2 regions of the Streptomyces sp. P1-3 genome follow, and region 1 is predicted to be linked to the other one. Evidence: riboswitches for the same ligand, from Rfam matches in the RefSeq annotation. Region 1 holds a riboswitch; the other holds the start of a gene.
The links. A riboswitch is a leader RNA that binds a small molecule or an ion and turns the genes downstream of it on or off. The one in region 1 is predicted to bind thiamine pyrophosphate.

Region 1 (8,020 bases):
CCAGAGCCTGTGCCAGCGGCACCAGGATCCAGGAGGCGCGCAGGTCCAGCGGCGGCTCGTCGAGGGCGATGAGGAAGCCGAAGCCGACGGTCACGGCGGAGGTGCCGAGCGGCAGCATCAGCAGCGCGTCGAAGCCCCGTACGAGGCGTCCCGCGCGCCGGGTGAGGGCCGCGGCGGCGAGCCCGCCGACGATCAGGGCGATGAGGGTGGCGACGGCCGCGTACTCGAGGGAGTTCCACACGGCTTCGACCGGCGCCACCAGGAACATCCCGCCACTGTCGGCGACCGACCCCAGTGCGCGGTAGTACGCCAGGCCGTAGCCGTCGGGGGTGTCGAAGGACCGCTCCACCAGGACCCCGAGCGGCAGCAGGATCAGCAGCGCGATCTGGGCCAGCACCACGCCGAGCAGCGTCCGCTGGCCGGCGCCGCGCGGGCGTCGGGCGGTGAGCGCCGGGTCGACCAGCCGCAGGGTGCTCTCCCGGCGCCGCACGGTCCAGGCGTGCACCGCGAGCAGCGCGGCGACCGCCGCGAACTGCACCAGGCTGAGGACGGCGGCCGTGGGCAGGTCCAGCAGCTGAGCGGTCTGCCGGTAGATCTCCACTTCCAGGGTGGCGTAGTGGGGGCCGCCGAGGATCTGCACGACGCCGAAGGAGGTGAAGGTGAACAGGAAGACCATGAGTGCGGCGGCGGCCACCGCGGGCGCGAGCGCGGGCAGGGTGACGCGCCGCCAGGCCGCCAGGCGGCCCGCTCCGAGGACCCGCGCCGCCTCCTCCTGGCGCGGGTCGAGCTGCGCCCACAGCCCGCCGACGGTCCGTACGACGACCGCGTAGTTGAAGAACACATGGGCCAGCAGGATCGCCCAGACGGTGGTGTCCAGACGTACGCCCCACAGGTCGTCCAGGAGTCCGCCGCGGCCGAGCAGGGCCAGGAACGCGGTGCCCACGACGACGGTAGGCAGCACGAACGGCACGGTGACCACGGCGCGCAGCAGTCGCCTGCCGGGGAAGTCCAGGCGTGCGAAGACGTACGCGCCGGGGAGGGCGAGGGCCAGGGTCAGGGCGGTGGAGGCGGCGGCCTGCCAGGTGGTGAACCACAGGACGTCGCGGATGCCGTCATCGCCGAGCACCTCGCCGACGCGGTCGAACCGCCACCGGCCTTCGGCCTTGAGCCCGCGGGTGACGATGGCCGCCACCGGATACGCGAAGAAGACCGCGAAGAATGCCAGCGGCAGGGCCATCAGGCCGAGCCGGACCGCCGCGCCACGCGGGTCGCGGCGGCGCGGCGGGGCGGCGCGGCGGGCCGTGGCCTTCCCGGATCCGCTGGCGACGGCCTCTTCAGGACCGTCGACGGCGGTCGTCGCGGCGCCGCGATGACCGGGGGTCTTCGCGGGACCGCCGCCAGGGGTCTCTACAGGACCAGGGAAGACCATGACTTGACCCACGGCTCACGGTTCTCGGCGATCTTCTCGGGAGCCATGGTCTCGGGGTGGTCCACCTTCGCGCCGAAGTCGGTGTACAGCTTCGGCAGCTCGGCCCCCTTGAGGACCGGGTTGACGAACATGGTCAGCGGGATGCCCTCCTGGAACCGCTTGCTGACCAGGAAGTCCAGCAGGGCCTTGCCGCCCTCCTCGTTCCGGGCGCCCTTGAGCAGGCCCGCGAACTCGGTCTGCCGGAAGCAGGTACCGGTCGCGACGCCGGTCGGCGCCTTCTTGGGCTGCGGCTTGGCGAAGTACACCTCGGCCGGCGGGCTGCCGGCGTAGGAGACGACCAGCGGCCGGTCGCCCCCGGCCTTCTTGCCCCCGGCGGAACCGGAGAACCGGTCGTTGTAGGCCTGGTTCCAGCCGTCGACCACCTCGACGCCGTTGTCCTTGAGCTTCTTCCAGTAGTCCCGCCAGCCGTCGTCCCCATACCGGGCGGCGGTGGCCAGGAGGAAGGCCAGGCCGGGCGAGGACGTGGCGGCGTTCTCGGTGACCAGCAGGTTCTTGTACTGGGGCTTGATGAGATCGTCGAAGGTCCGCGGCGGCGCCAGCTTCTTGTCGGCGAAGTACTTCTTGTCGTAGTTGACGCAGACCTCGCCGGTGTCGATCGGCGTCACGCGGTGCTTGTCCCGGTCGAACTGGACCGCGGCCGGGATCCGGTCCAGCCCCTTGGCCTCGTACGGGGTGAACAGGTCGTTGTCCAGCGCGCGGGAGAGCAGCGTGTTGTCGACGCCGAAGAAGACGTCGCCCTCCGGGTGGCCCTTGGACAGCACCGCCTTGTTGACGGCGACCCCGGCGTCCTCGCTCTTGAGGATCTTCAGCTGATAGCCGCTCTTCCGCTCGAACTCCTTCTGCACCTCAGGGGAGATGCCGAAGGAGTCATGGGTGACCAGGGTGACGGACTTGGAGCCGCCGTCGCCCTTGTCGTCGGAGCCGCCGCAGGCGGCGAGGGTGGTGGTGGCGAGCGCGCCGAGGAGGGCGGCCCCGAGGGCGCGCCGAAGGCTGGTGTTCATCGGTTGTGCTGACTCCCTACGCCGGTATGACCCGGATCAGGTCCGAGGGTCTGCGGCCGTGCCGCACTCTCAGCGCTGTGCGCGCTCCCCTGTCGGATTGTTCATTTGTGCGAAGGCACAGTATCAGCCGTCGTGCCGTGCTCAGCCGGGCCGTTCCGGCCTCGGTTCAGCGCTCGGCGGCCGCGAGCTGCCCGCAGGCGCCGTCGATCTCCTGGCCCCGGGTGTCCCGGACGGTCACGGGCACGCCATGGGCCTCCAGCGCGGCGACGAAGGCCTTCTCGTCCTCGGGACGGGAGGCCGTCCACTTCGACCCGGGGGTCGGGTTCAGCGGGATGAGGTTCACATGCACCCGGTGGCCCTTGAGGAGCCGGCCGAGCAGGTCTGCCCGCCACGCCTGGTCGTTGATGTCCTTGATCAGCGCGTACTCGATGGAGATCCGGCGACCGGACTTCTCGGCGTACTCCCAGGCGGCGTCGAGGACCTCGCGGACCTTCCAGCGGGTGTTCACGGGGACGAGGGTGTCGCGCAGCTCGTCGTCGGGCGCGTGCAGCGATACGGCGAGGCGGCACTTGAAGCCCTCGTCCGCGAACCGCAGCATCGCCGGGACCAGGCCGACCGTGGAGACGGTGATGCCGCGCTGCGACAGTCCCAGCCCGTCCGGCTCGGGGTCGGTGAGCCGCCGGATGGCGCCGACGACGCGGTTGTAGTTGGCCAGCGGCTCGCCCATCCCCATGAAGACGATGTTCGACAGCCGCGCCGGTCCACCGGGGATCTCCCCGTCGCGCAGGGCCCGCATCCCGTCGACGATCTGGTGCACGATCTCGGCCGTGGACAGGTTCCGGTCCAGTCCGGCCTGGCCGGTGGCGCAGAACGGGCAGTTCATGCCGCACCCCGCCTGCGAACTGATGCACATGGTGACCCGGTCCGGGTACCGCATCAGGACCGACTCGACGAGCGTGCCGTCGAAGAGCCGCCACAGGGTCTTGCGCGTGGTGTCGTCGTCGCAGGAGATGTGCCGTACGACGCTCATGAGGTCGGGCAGCAACTCACTGGCCAGCTTCTCGCGGGCCGCCGCCGGGATGTCGGTCCACTGCGCCGGGTCGTGGGCGTACCGGGCGAAGTAGTGCTGCGACAGCTGCTTGGCGCGGAACGGCTTCTCGCCGATGGCGGCGACGGCCTCCCTGCGCTCGGCGGGCGAGAGGTCGGCGAGATGCCGCGGCGGCTTCTTGGCTCCGCGCGGGGCGACGAAAGTGAGTTCTCCGGGCTTCGGCATGGTCGTACCAGTGTCGCAGACGCGAGCGAAGGGCCCCGCCATCCTGTGGATAACGGGACCCTCCGTCACGTTCGCGCAGCTCAGCGGCGTTCTACCCCTGCCCGACGAAGATCACCAGCAGCAGCCACACCACCGGCGCCGTCGGCAGCAGCGAGTCCAGCCGGTCCATGATGCCGCCGTGGCCGGGGAGCAGGTTGCCCATGTCCTTGATCCCGAGATCCCGCTTGATCATGGACTCGCCGAGGTCGCCGAGGGTCGCGCTGATCGCGACGGCGAGCCCGAGCAGCATGCCCTGCCACCAGACACCGTCGTCGATCAGGTACTGCATGCACAGCGCGCCCGCCGCCATGGCGAAGACGATCGCGCCCAGCAGCCCCTCCCGCGTCTTGCCGGGGCTGATGCGCGGCGCGAGCCTGTGCTTGCCGAAGCGCCAGCCGACGGCGTACGCGCCGGTGTCGCTGACCACGGTCAGCAGCAGGAAGGTGACCACCCGCTTCGGCCCGTCGTCGGCGGCCAGCATGAGCGCCACGAAGGTGGCGAGGAACGGGACGTAGAACGCCGTGAAGACGCCGGCGGTCACATCGCGCAGGTAGTTCTCCGGCGGCTCGGTCATCCGCCAGACGAGCACCGCGAGCGCGGTGAGCGCCACGGCGACCCACGCGCCCTCGGCACCGCGCGCGTATCCGGCGATGACCATGGCGACGCCGCCGACGGCCAGCGGGATCAGCGGGGCGCGGATCTCCTTGCGTTCGGCGAGCCGTGAGGTGAGCTCCCACAGGCCGACGACCACGGCGAGTGCTATCACACCGAGGAAGACCGGCTTGTAGATGAACAGCGACGCGATGATGACCGCGCCCAGGCCGACGCCGACCCCTATCGCGGCCCGCAGATCGCGGCCCGCGCTCTTCTTGGCGGGCGCGGGCGCGGGTACCGGGTCGTGGGCCGGGGCGGCACTGTCGCGGTGAGCGGCAGGGGCGGGTGGCCGGGCTGGCTCGTGCGTCCGGCCCGCAGGTTCCGGCTCGTCGCGGAACAGGGGGCCGCTCGGCCGAGCGGCCCCCTGGTCACGGTCGTCCTGGTTTCCGCCTGCGTCGGGCACGGTGGGCATGGGCCGAGTCTGCGCCGCTTCGCCCACCTTGTGCGCGGGACCCGCCGACATGGCCAGTCCTTGGTCTGTCGGGCCCCAGTATCCGGCGCGTGGCGGGGCCCCCCAGGCAGAGTCGTTCATCAGACCTCAAGCAACTCGGCTTCCTTGTGCTTGAGCAGCTCGTCGACCTGGGCCACGTACTTCGCGGTGGTGTCGTCGAGCTCCTTCTCGGCGCGGCGCACCTCGTCCTCGCCGGTCTCCTTGTCCTTGACGAGCTTGTCGAGGGACTCCTTGGCCTTGCGGCGGACGCTGCGGATCGAGATCTTCGCGTCCTCGCCCTTGCCCTTGGCGACCTTGATGAACTCCTTGCGGCGCTGCTCGGTGAGCTCCGGGAACACCACGCGGATGATGCTGCCGTCGTTGCTCGGGTTGACGCCGAGGTCCGAGTCACGGATCGCCTGCTCGATGTTGCGCAGCGCGCTCTTGTCGAACGGGGTCACCACGGCCATGCGCGGTTCCGGCACCGAGAAGGACGCCAGCTGGTTGATCGGCGTCATCGCACCGTAGTAGTCCGCCACGATCTTGTTGAACATCGCCGGGTGCGCACGCCCGGTGCGGATCGCGGCGAAGTCCTCCTTGGCGACCACAACGGCCTTCTCCATCTTCTCCTCGGCCTCGAGGAGGATCTCTTCGATCACCACTTGCTCCTGGTGTTATCAGTAAGCAGAGCCTCGCCCCTGCGTGCGTCTTCTCCTGCACGGTGTCCGACCGGCAGGCCGTTGTCCATCCCCGTAAAGGGCTGTGTAGCCGGCGTCAGGCTGTCAGGCCCGGGTGCCCTCGTCGCTCACGAGCGTGCCGATCTTCTCACCCTTCACCGCGCGCGCGATATTGCCCTCGGTGAGGAGCTCGAAGACGAGGATCGGCAGCTTGTTGTCGCGGCAGAGGGTGATGGCGGTGGCGTCGGCGACCTTGAGGTCGCGGGCGATCACCTCGCCGTACTCCAGGGCGTCGAACTTCACCGCGTCGGGGTTGGCCTTGGGGTCGGAGTCGTAGACCCCGTCCACGCCGTTCTTCCCCATCAGGAGCGCCTCGGCGTGGATCTCCAGGGCACGCTGGGCGGCGGTGGTGTCGGTGGAGAAGTACGGCATGCCCATACCCGCGCCGAAGATCACGACGCGGCCCTTCTCCAGGTGCCGTACCGCACGGAGCGGGATGTACGGTTCCGCGACCTGCCCCATGGTGATGGCGGTCTGGACGCGGGAGTCGATGCCCTCCTTCTCCAGGAAGTCCTGGAGGGCGAGGCAGTTCATGACGGTTCCGAGCATGCCCATGTAGTCCGAGCGCGCCCGGTCCATGCCCCGCTGCTGCAGCTCGGCGCCGCGGAAGAAGTTGCCACCGCCGATGACGACGGCGATCTCGGCGCCGTCCCGGACGACCGCGGCGATCTCCCGGGCCATGGTGTGCACGACGTCGGGGTCGACGCCGAGCGCCCCGCCGCCGGCGAATGCCTCGCCGGACAGCTTCAGCAGGAACCGGCGCGGTTTGCTGCCGCCATGAGCTTGCTTGTCGCCGGCGGCCTGTGTGGCGTCATCGCCCTGATTCATTGGAGATCTCCTCGTGCACATACGAAGAAGGCCACTGCCGGATGGGTCTTCGACCTCTGCGGCAATGGCCTCCTCGTCACATCTGCGGCCGGCCGGTTGACGGCTGGCTGCGTACGACCCTAGCGGGGCCGCACGTCATTCGCTGCCCTTGTCGGGCTCAGGCGCCGACGCGGATGCGCGCAAAGCGCTTCAGCGTGACACCGGCCTCGGCCAGGACCTTCTCGACGGTCTTCTTGTTGTCCTTGGCGAACGGCTGCGCGAGCAGCGTGTTCTCCTTGAAGAAGCCGTTGACGCGACCCTCGACGATCTTCGGCAGGGCAGCCTCGGGCTTGCCCTCCTCCTTCGCGGTGGCCTCGGCGACCTGGCGCTCCTTCTCGACGACCTCGGCCGGGACGTCCTCACGGGAGAGGAACTTCGGCGCGAAGGCGGCGATGTGCTGCGCGATGTCCTTGGCGACCTCGGCGTTCTCCTTGTCCAGCTCGACCAGGACGCCGACCTGCGGCGGCAGGTCCGGGCTGGTGCGGTGCATGTACGCGGAGACGTAGCCGTCGGTGAACTGCGCGAAGCGGTCCAGGACGATCTTCTCGCCCAGCGTGGCGTTGGCCTCGTCGACGAACGCCTGGACGGTCTTGCCGGCCTCGATCTCGGAGGCGAGCAGGGCCTCCAGGTCGGCCGGGGTGGTCTTGGCGGCGTGGGCGGCCAGAGCCTCGGCGACGGCCACGAACTTGTCGCCCTTGGCGACGAAGTCGGTCTCGCACTTCAGCTCCAGCAGGACGCCGGAGGTGTTGTCGTCGGCGATCAGGGAGACGACGGCACCGTTCTCGGCGGTGCGGCTCTCACGCTTGGCCACACCCTTCTGGCCCTTGATGCGCAGCAGCTCGACGGCCTTCTCGACGTTGCCCTCGGCCTCGTCCAGCGCCTTCTTGCAGTCCATCATGCCGGCGCCGGTGAGCTCACGGAGCTTCTTGACGTCAGCGGCGGTGAAGTTCGCCATGGTCTGTTTTTCTCTTCTCGAAAGTCTCGAAGTCTCGATCGGAAGTCGATGCCCTACGGGTGGACGGCGGGGGCGCGGGGCCCCCGCCGTCAACGACCGTGAGGGGCGTCAGGCCTGCTCGGCGTCGGCGGCCGGAGCCTCGGCAGCCGGAGCCTCGGCGGCCGGGGCCTCAGCGGCGGCCTCGGCCGGCTTCTCGGCCTCGTCGGCCTTCTTGTCGCCCTCGAGCAGGTCGCGCTCCCACTCGGCCAGCGGCTCGCCGGCGGCCTTCTCACCCTTGCCCTCGGCAGCGCCGGAGCGGGCGATGAGGCCCTCGGCGACGGCGTCGGCGATCACACGGGTGAGCAGGGTGACGGAGCGGATCGCGTCGTCGTTGCCCGGGATCTTGTAGTCGACCTCGTCCGGGTCGCAGTTGGTGTCGAGGATCGCGACGACCGGGATGCGGAGCTTGCGCGCCTCACCGACGGCGATGTGCTCCTTCTTGGTGTCGACGATCCAGACGGCGCTCGGCACCTTCTGCATCTCGCGGATACCGCCGAGGGTCTTCTCCAGCTTGGCCTTCTCGCGGGAGAGGACCA
Region 2 (8,020 bases), 3.8 Mb from region 1:
GGTGCAGAAGTAGTCCACGCCGTCCTCGGAGATCGCCGCGTCCACCTCCGCCTCGGCGTGGGTGGAGCGGCCGATCAGCAGGTCCTCGCCGAGGACCGCACGGGCGGCCGGGACCGGCAGGTCCCCCTGGCCCAGGTGCAGCACGTCCGAGCCGATGGCGTGCGCGACGTCCGCCCGGTCGTTGACCGCCAGGAGCTTGCCGTGCCGCCGGCAGGCGTCGGCGAAGACGGCGAGGTGCGCCAGTTCCTCGCCCGCCTCCATGGCCTTGTCGCGCAGCTGGACGATGTCGACGCCGCCGGCGAGCACGGCGTCGAGGAACTCGGGCAGGTCACCCTGGCGCTTGCGCGCATCGGTGCACAGATACAGCCGGGCGTCGGCCAGCTGTCGGCGTGCTGCGTCGGCGGCAAGGGCCATGGGTGCGCTCCCCCCGGGTAGGCGGTGTACGGGCCGGGCGCCCCGGCCCGTACACCGGTGGGTTCTCAGGATCGGACGGCGGGCGGCCAGTGCTGGATCAGGTGCCCTGGTGCCGGATCAGACGGCGAGCGCCTGGGCACGGCGCTTCACCTCCGTGCCGCGATTCTCGCGCAGGGCCTGTGCGGGGGTGCCGGGCAGGGTCGGATCCGGAGTGAACAGCCACTCCAGCATCTCCTCGTCGCTGAAGCCGTCGTCCTTCAGCAGCGTCAGGGTCCCGGAGAGCCCCTTGACGACCTTTCCGTCTCCGATGAAGTCGGCGGGCACCTGGAGCACCCGGTTCTCGCCACGGCGCACGGCGATCAGCTGGCCTTCCTTGACCAGCTGCCGGACACGGGTCACCTCGACGTCCAGCCGTTCCGCGATGTCGGGAAGGGTGAGCCAGGCGGGCACGAGAGCATCGGTCTTTGCGTCAATCTCGGTCACGGGGCCAAGCCTGCCATCCGGGACTGACAACCGGCGAACGCTCCGCGGCCCCGGAGTCACTCCGCCGGCCGCCCCGCCGGGTCCCGACGGCGTCGCGCGGCGTGCCCCGCAGGAGCCGCCGGGCTCACAGCGCCGCGAGTTTGAGCGGAACTGACGCGTCCGCCGCCTTCGCCCGGTCGATCTCCGCGCCGCTCTCGATGAGCTTGCGGCCCTGCGCCAGGTCACGCGGTCGGCCCACCGCCAGCAGAGCGATCAGGGCGCCCTCCCGCAGCCAGCACACGCTCCACGCCGCACCGCTCGGGTCGCCGCGCCAGACCAGTTCGTCGGCGTCGGCGTGGTGGCCCACGTACTGCACGAACCGGCCGAACTGCTCGGACCAGAAGTACGGCACCGGGTCGTACACCGCGCCGACGAAGTTCGGCCGCTGCGAGCCGACCAGGTTGGCGGCCACGGTCCGCGGCCCCTGCAGCGCGTTGTCCCAGTGGTGCACCAGCAGCCGCCGGCCGTAGCGGGCGGACGGGAACGAGGCGCAGTCGCCCACGGCGTACACGTCGGGCGCCGAGGTCCGCAGCCGCTCGTCCGCGAGCACGGACCCGTCCGCGGCCAGTTCGATGCCCGAGCCGGCCAGCCAGCCGGTCGCGGGCCGGGCGCCGATGCCGACGAGTACCGCGTCCGCCCGCAGCCGCCGCCCTCCCCCGGGGCCTTCGGCCCGGGCGGCGCTCCCGGCCAGCAGCACACCGCCCTCCTCGACCGCGGCGACCCGCGTGCTGGTGATCAGCTCGGCGCCGCTGTCCAGGTACCAACCCGCCATGTACGCGGCGACCTCGGGCGGCAGCGCTCCGGCGAGCGGCCGCTCCGCGGCCTCGACGACCGTCACCGAGCAGCCCGCCTCGCGCGCCGCGGTGGCGAACTCCGCGCCGATCCAGCCCGCGCCGACCACCACGATGTCGTGTTGCGCGGCCAGGACCGGGCGCAACCGCTCCGCGTCGTCGAGGGTGCGCAGCAGATGGACGCCGGGCAGCTGCTCGGTGCCGGGCAGGGAGATCGGCTCGGCGCCGGTGGCGATCACCAGGTGGTCGTACGGCAGCGGACCGGCGTCCGTCCGCAGGCGCCGCCGCTCCAGGTCCACTCCGGTGGCCCGGCTGCCCAGTCGCAGCTCGACGCCGAGCGCCGCGAAGTCCACGTCGAACGTGGCGCCTTCGGCCTTGCCCAGCAGCAGCCCCTTGGACAGCGGCGGCCGGTCGTACGGCTGGTGGGGCTCGGCGCCCAGCAGCGTGATGGCGCCGGACCAGCCCTCCTCGCGCAGCGCGACGGCGGTCTGGACACCGGCCATCCCGGCGCCGGCGATCACGACACCCGGCCCGCCGCCGTCCGTCCCGGTCTGCTTCCGCTCGCTCAGCCCATCAGTCACCTGATCATCGTAGGTCGGCCGGAGCACCGCGCGAGGAGATCTCTGGCACATCGTCAGCTCCCCGGGAGGCTCCGCTCGCCCTTCCGGCCGATTCGGCGGGCGTACTAGGGTGTCGGCACACGCACTCGCGGGAGCCCGGACGCACCGGGCTGAGAGGGAGGCTGAGGCGGCCTCCGACCGTACGAACCTGATCCGGGTCATGCCGGCGAAGGGAGGGGCGAGAAAGCCCATGCACGCAACGGACAGACCGTACGACGTCCTCGTGGTCGGCGGCGGCATCATCGGCCTGGTCACGGCCTGGCGGTCGGCGCAGCGGGGGCTGCGCACGGCGGTGGCCGATCCGGCGCCCGGCGGCGGCGCCGCCCAGGTGGCGGCCGGGATGCTGGCCGCCGTCACCGAACTCCACTACGGCGAGGAGACGCTGCTCGGCCTCAATCTCGCCTCCGCGCGCCGCTACCCGGACTTCACGGCCGAGCTGGAGGAGGCGAGCGGCCAGGACACCGGTTTCCGCGCCTGCGGCACCCTCGCCGTCGCCCTCGACGCCGACGACCGCGCCCACCTGCGGGAGCTGCACGCACTCCAGCAGCACTGCGGGCTGGACGCGCGGTGGCTGAGCGGCCGCGAGTGCCGCCGTCTGGAGCCGATGCTGGCCCCCGGCGTCCAGGGCGGGCTGCGCGTGGACGGCGACCACCAGACCGATCCGCGGCGGCTGGCGGCGGCGCTGCTGACCGCGTGCCGGCGCGCGGGGGTCGTCTTCCACCTCGCGCGGGCGGACCGGGTCGAGATGAGCGGGGACGCCGTCACCGGGGCCGAGCTGGCCGACGGCACCCGTCTCGCCGCGGGCCAGACCGTGCTGGCCGCAGGCAGCCACAGCGGGCGGATCGCAGGGCTGCCGGAGGCGGTGCTGCCGCCGGTCCGCCCGGTCAAGGGCCAGGTGCTGCGGCTGCGGGTCCCCGCCGCGTACGGGCCGTTCCTGTCCCGGACGGTCCGGGCCGTGGTGCGCGGCGGACACGTCTACCTGGTGCCGCGGGAGAACGGCGAGCTGGTCGTCGGGGCCACCACCGAGGAACTGGGCTGGGACACCACCGTCACCGCGGGCGGCGTCTACGAGCTGCTGCGCGACGCCCACGAGCTGGTGCCCGGCATCACCGAGCTGCCGCTCACCGAGACCAGCGCCGGGCTGCGCCCCGGCTCCCCCGACAACGCCCCGCTGCTGGGCCCGACGGCTCTGCCGGGGCTGCATCTGGCCACCGGCCACCACCGCAACGGCGTCCTGCTCACCCCGGTCACCGGCGATGTGATGGCCGAGGTGCTGACCTCCGGGACGCTGCCCGAGCAGGCCCGCCCGTTCTCCCCGCAGCGCTTCCACGCCTCCCCCGCATCCGATCAGGAGCAGTCCGCATGACCGTCAGCGTCAACGGTGAGCCGCGCGAAATCCCCGACGGTCTCACCCTCGACCGGCTCGTGGCCACCTTCACCGCCGCCCCCAGCGGGGTCGCGGCAGCCGTCAACGAGACCGTCGTACCGCGCAGCCAGTGGCCCACCACCCGCCTCGGCGACGGCGACCGCGTCGAGGTCCTCACCGCGGTCCAGGGAGGCTGACCATGGCGGACGACCCCCTCACCATCGCCGGGACCGCTTTCGGCTCCCGGCTGATCATGGGTACGGGCGGGGCGCCGAGCCTCGATGTGCTGGAGCGGGCGCTGCTCGCGTCCGGAACCGAGCTGACGACCGTGGCCATGCGCCGCCTCGACCCGACCGTGCAGGGCTCGGTGCTGTCCGTGCTGGAGCGGCACGGCATCCGCGTGCTGCCGAACACCGCGGGCTGCTTCACCGCGGGTGAGGCGGTGCTGACCGCGCGGCTGGCCCGTGAGGCGCTGGGCACCGACTGGATCAAGCTGGAGGTGGTGGCGGACGAGCGGACCCTGCTGCCCGACCCGGTCGAGCTGCTGGACGCCGCCGAGACGCTGGTCGACGACGGGTTCACGGTCCTGCCGTACACCAACGACGACCCCGTGCTGGCCCGCAGGCTGGAGGAGGCCGGCTGTGCCGCGATCATGCCGCTGGGGTCGCCCATCGGCTCCGGTCTGGGCATCCGCAACCCGCACAACTTCCAGCTCATCACCGAGCGGGCGCGGGTCCCGGTGATCCTCGACGCGGGCGCCGGGACCGCCTCGGACGCCGCGCTGGCGATGGAGCTGGGCTGCGCGGCGGTGATGCTCGCCTCGGCGGTCACCCGGGCGCAGGAGCCGGTGCTGATGGCGGGAGCCATGCGGCACGCGGTCGAGGCGGGACGGCTGGCGTACCGCGCGGGCCGGATTCCGCGCCGGCACTTCGCGCACGCCTCGTCGCCGACCGAGGGCAGGGCGGACTTCGACCCGGAGCGCCCGGCGTTCTGACCGCGCCGCCGGGGGCCCGGTCCCCGGCCGTGGCCATGTCACCGTTCGGCTGCAGTACGGCGGCCTGGACCGGCGGGTAGATGGCCGGTGCGAGTCGGCTCGTAGACTGCGTTGTCGTGGATACGACCCTCCAGGACCCCTTGGTCGGGCAGGTGCTCGACGGCCGGTACCGCGTCGAGGCGCGGATCGCGGCCGGTGGCATGGCCACGGTCTACCGGACCGTGGACACCCGGCTGGACCGGGTGCTCGCCCTCAAGGTGATGCACCCCTCGCTCGCCGCCGACGCCGCCTTCGTCGAGCGCTTCATCCGCGAGGCCAAGTCCGTGGCGCGGCTCGCGCACCCCAACGTGGTGGGCGTCTACGACCAGGGCACCGACGGGACCTACGTCTATCTCGCGATGGAGTACGTCGCGGGGTGCACCCTGCGGGACGTGCTGCGCGAGCGCGGCGCCCTGCAGCCGCGCGCCGCACTGGACATCCTGGAGCCGGTGCTGGCCGCGCTCGGCGCCGCGCACCGCGCCGGGTTCGTGCACCGCGACATGAAGCCGGAGAACGTCCTCATCGGGGACGACGGCAGGGTCAAGGTCGCCGACTTCGGGCTGGCCCGCGCCGTGGACACCGCCACCAGCACCTCCACCGACTCGGTCATGGGCACCGTGTCGTATCTGGCGCCCGAGCAGATCGAGCACGGCACCGCCGACACCCGCGCGGACGTCTACGCCTGCGGTGTGGTCCTGTACGAGATGCTGACCGGCGCCAAGCCGCACGCGGGCGGCACCCCGGCGCAGGTCCTCTACCAGCACCTCCACGAGGACATCGCCCCGCCGTCCGCGGCGGTGCCGGGGCTCGCGCCCGAACTGGACGGCCTGGTGGCGGGCGCCACGGCCCGCGCCCCGGGGCTCCGCCCGGCCGACGCGGTCGAGCTGCTGGGGCTGGCCCGGGCCGCCCGCGCCGAGCTCACCGAGGCGCAGCTGGACCTCGTACCGCCGCGGGCGACCTCCGACACGCACGACAACTCCGAGGACCGTACGAGCGTCATCGCGCGCCCGGTGCCGATGGCGGCCGGGGCCGACAGGATGGAGCACACCAGCCGCCTGGAACTGCCGCCGGAGCCCCCCGCCCCGGCCCGGCGGGGCAGGCGCGGAGCCGGGCGCGGGCTGCCGCCGCGTCCGGTGCTGACGATGGTCGCCGCCGTGCTGCTGCTCCTCGGCATCGGCGCGGGCGTGTGGTACATCAACTCCGGCCAGTTCACCAAGGTCCCCGGCGTGATCGACATGACCGAGGCCAAGGCGAAGCAGAAGCTGCGCGACGAGGGCCTGGAGGTCAAGGTCGTCCGGGAGTTCAGCGACGTCACGGAGCGGGGCAAGGTCATCGGCACCAAGCCCGCGGTCGGCTCCCGGATCCGCGACACCGGAACCGTGACGATCAAGGTCTCCAAGGGGCGGCCGCGGACCGACGTGCCCAATGTCGTCGGCATGCCCCTCAGCGAGGCGCGCAAGCAGCTTCAGGACGCGGGGCTGAGCGTCGGCACCGTGACCCGGGCGTTCAGCGACGAGACCCCGCAGAACCAGGTGCTCGCCACCGACCCGCGCGCGGGCAGCACCCGCCGCCCGGGCACCGCCGTCGGCATCACCGTCAGCAAGGGCGAGAGGATCGAGATCCCGGACGTCATCGGCGAGTCGGTGGCGGACGCCGAGTCGGACCTGCGGGACGCGGGCTTCAAGGTCGAGTACGCCGAGGAGCAGGTGTTCTCCCAGGAGGACGCGGGCACGGTCGCCAAGCAGTCGCCGTCGGAGGGCGGCAAGGGCGCCAGGGGCGACACGATCACGCTGAGCATCTCCAAGGGCCCGCGGATGATCGAGGTGCCGGACGTCGAGGGTGACAACGTCGACGACGCCAAGAAGGAGCTGGAGGATCTGGGCTTCAAGGTCGAGGTGGACCGTCCGCTGCTGTTCCCCGGCGACGAGGTCAGCGGCCAGTCGGTGGAGGCGGGCGAGAAGGCCGCCGAGGGCAGCACGATCACCATCGAGGTCGACGGTGCCTTCTGAGCGTCCGGCGGGCACCGTGGACAGCGTGAACCGCGCCCGCAATCCGATCGGCGCCCATGTGCCGGTGGCCGCCCGCGGCCTGGCCGGCACGGGGCTGCCGTACGCCGCCGACATCGGCGCCGAGACCGTGCAGGTCTTCGTCGCCAACCCGCGCGGCTGGGCGACCCCGCCCGGCAACCCCGCCCAGGACGAGGAGTTCCGGGCCCGCTGCGCCGAGCGCTCGATCCCGGCGTACATCCACGCGCCGTACCTGATCAACTTCGGCTCGCACACCCCGGCCACGGCCGACAGCTCCGGGGTCTCGCTGCGCCACTCGCTGCGCCGCGGCCGGGCCATCGGCGCGCTGGGGGTCGTGGTGCACACCGGTTCCGCGACCGGAGGGCGGGACCGTGCCACCGCGCTCGCCCAGGTCCGCTCGCTGCTGCTGCCGCTGCTGGACGAGCTGGATCACGACGACGACCCGTGGCTGCTGCTGGAGCCGACCGCCGGGCAGGGCGCGTCCCTGTGCTCCGTGGTGGCGGATCTCGGCCCGTACTTCGACGCGTTGGACCGCCACCCGAAGCTGGGCGTCTGCCTCGACACCTGCCACGTCTTCGCGGCGGGCCACGATCTGGCGGGGCCCGGCGGGATGAAGCAGACCCTCGACGAGCTGGTGTCGGTGGTGGGCGAGGGCCGGCTGAAGCTGATCCACGCCAACGACTCCAAGGATGTCGCCGGTGCCCGCAAGGACCGGCACGAGAACATCGGCGCGGGGCACATCGGAGCCCAGCCGTTCCGTGAGCTGTTCCGGCATCCGGCGACGGCGGGCGTGCCGCTGGTGATCGAGACCCCGGGCCCCAAGGAGAACTACGCGGCCGACGTGGCCCGGCTCAAGGAGCTGCGCGACGGCTGAGGGCGGCCGGGGAACCGCGGGACGCGGCCGCCGCCCCGGGTGCCGGGTTACAGCTCGGGGCCGTCGCCCGGCTCCTCCTGATACGAGTACCGCTGCTCGCGCCAGGGGTCGCCGATGTTGTGGTAACCCCGCTCCTCCCAGAAGCCACGGCGGTCGGCGGTCATGTACTCAACGCCCCTGACCCACTTCGGGCCTTTCCAGGCGTACAGATGCGGGACGATCAGCCGCGCCGGGAAGCCGTGCTCGGCGGTGAGCGGCTCACCGTCCTTGTGGGTGGCGAAAATCGTGCGCTCGCCGGTGAAGTCCGCGAGCCGCAGATTGGCGCTGTAGCCGTACTCGGCCCAGACCATCACATGGGTGGCGGTGGGTGCGG

Region 2: it holds a riboswitch for thiamine pyrophosphate, as region 1 does, so the genes downstream of both, thiO (glycine oxidase ThiO) here and ACQUSR_RS08350 (thiamine ABC transporter substrate-binding protein) in region 1, are expected to answer to the same signal.

The regions. Positions count from the first base shown of each region.
Region 1 covers NZ_CP192512.1:2,043,510-2,051,529, forward strand. Annotated here, with positions in the region: gene ACQUSR_RS08345 (ABC transporter permease) at 1-1,237, opposite strand, end outside; gene ACQUSR_RS08350 (thiamine ABC transporter substrate-binding protein) at 1,408-2,490, opposite strand; TPP riboswitch at 2,487-2,591, opposite strand; gene rlmN (23S rRNA (adenine(2503)-C(2))-methyltransferase RlmN) at 2,657-3,763, opposite strand; gene ACQUSR_RS08360 (phosphatidate cytidylyltransferase) at 3,855-4,988, opposite strand; gene frr (ribosome recycling factor) at 4,988-5,545, opposite strand; gene pyrH (UMP kinase) at 5,669-6,451, opposite strand; gene tsf (translation elongation factor Ts) at 6,609-7,445, opposite strand; gene rpsB (30S ribosomal protein S2) at 7,554-8,020, opposite strand, start outside.
Region 2 covers NZ_CP192512.1:5,885,032-5,893,051, reverse strand. Annotated here, with positions in the region: gene thiE (thiamine phosphate synthase) at 1-414, opposite strand, end outside; gene ACQUSR_RS25130 (Rv2175c family DNA-binding protein) at 532-897, opposite strand; gene ACQUSR_RS25125 (NAD(P)/FAD-dependent oxidoreductase) at 1,022-2,230, opposite strand; TPP riboswitch at 2,426-2,540, shown strand; gene thiO (glycine oxidase ThiO) at 2,538-3,713, shown strand; gene thiS (sulfur carrier protein ThiS) at 3,710-3,910, shown strand; gene ACQUSR_RS25110 (thiazole synthase) at 3,913-4,707, shown strand; gene pknB (Stk1 family PASTA domain-containing Ser/Thr kinase) at 4,824-6,755, shown strand; gene ACQUSR_RS25100 (deoxyribonuclease IV) at 6,772-7,647, shown strand; gene ACQUSR_RS25095 (sulfite oxidase-like oxidoreductase) at 7,695-8,020, opposite strand, start outside.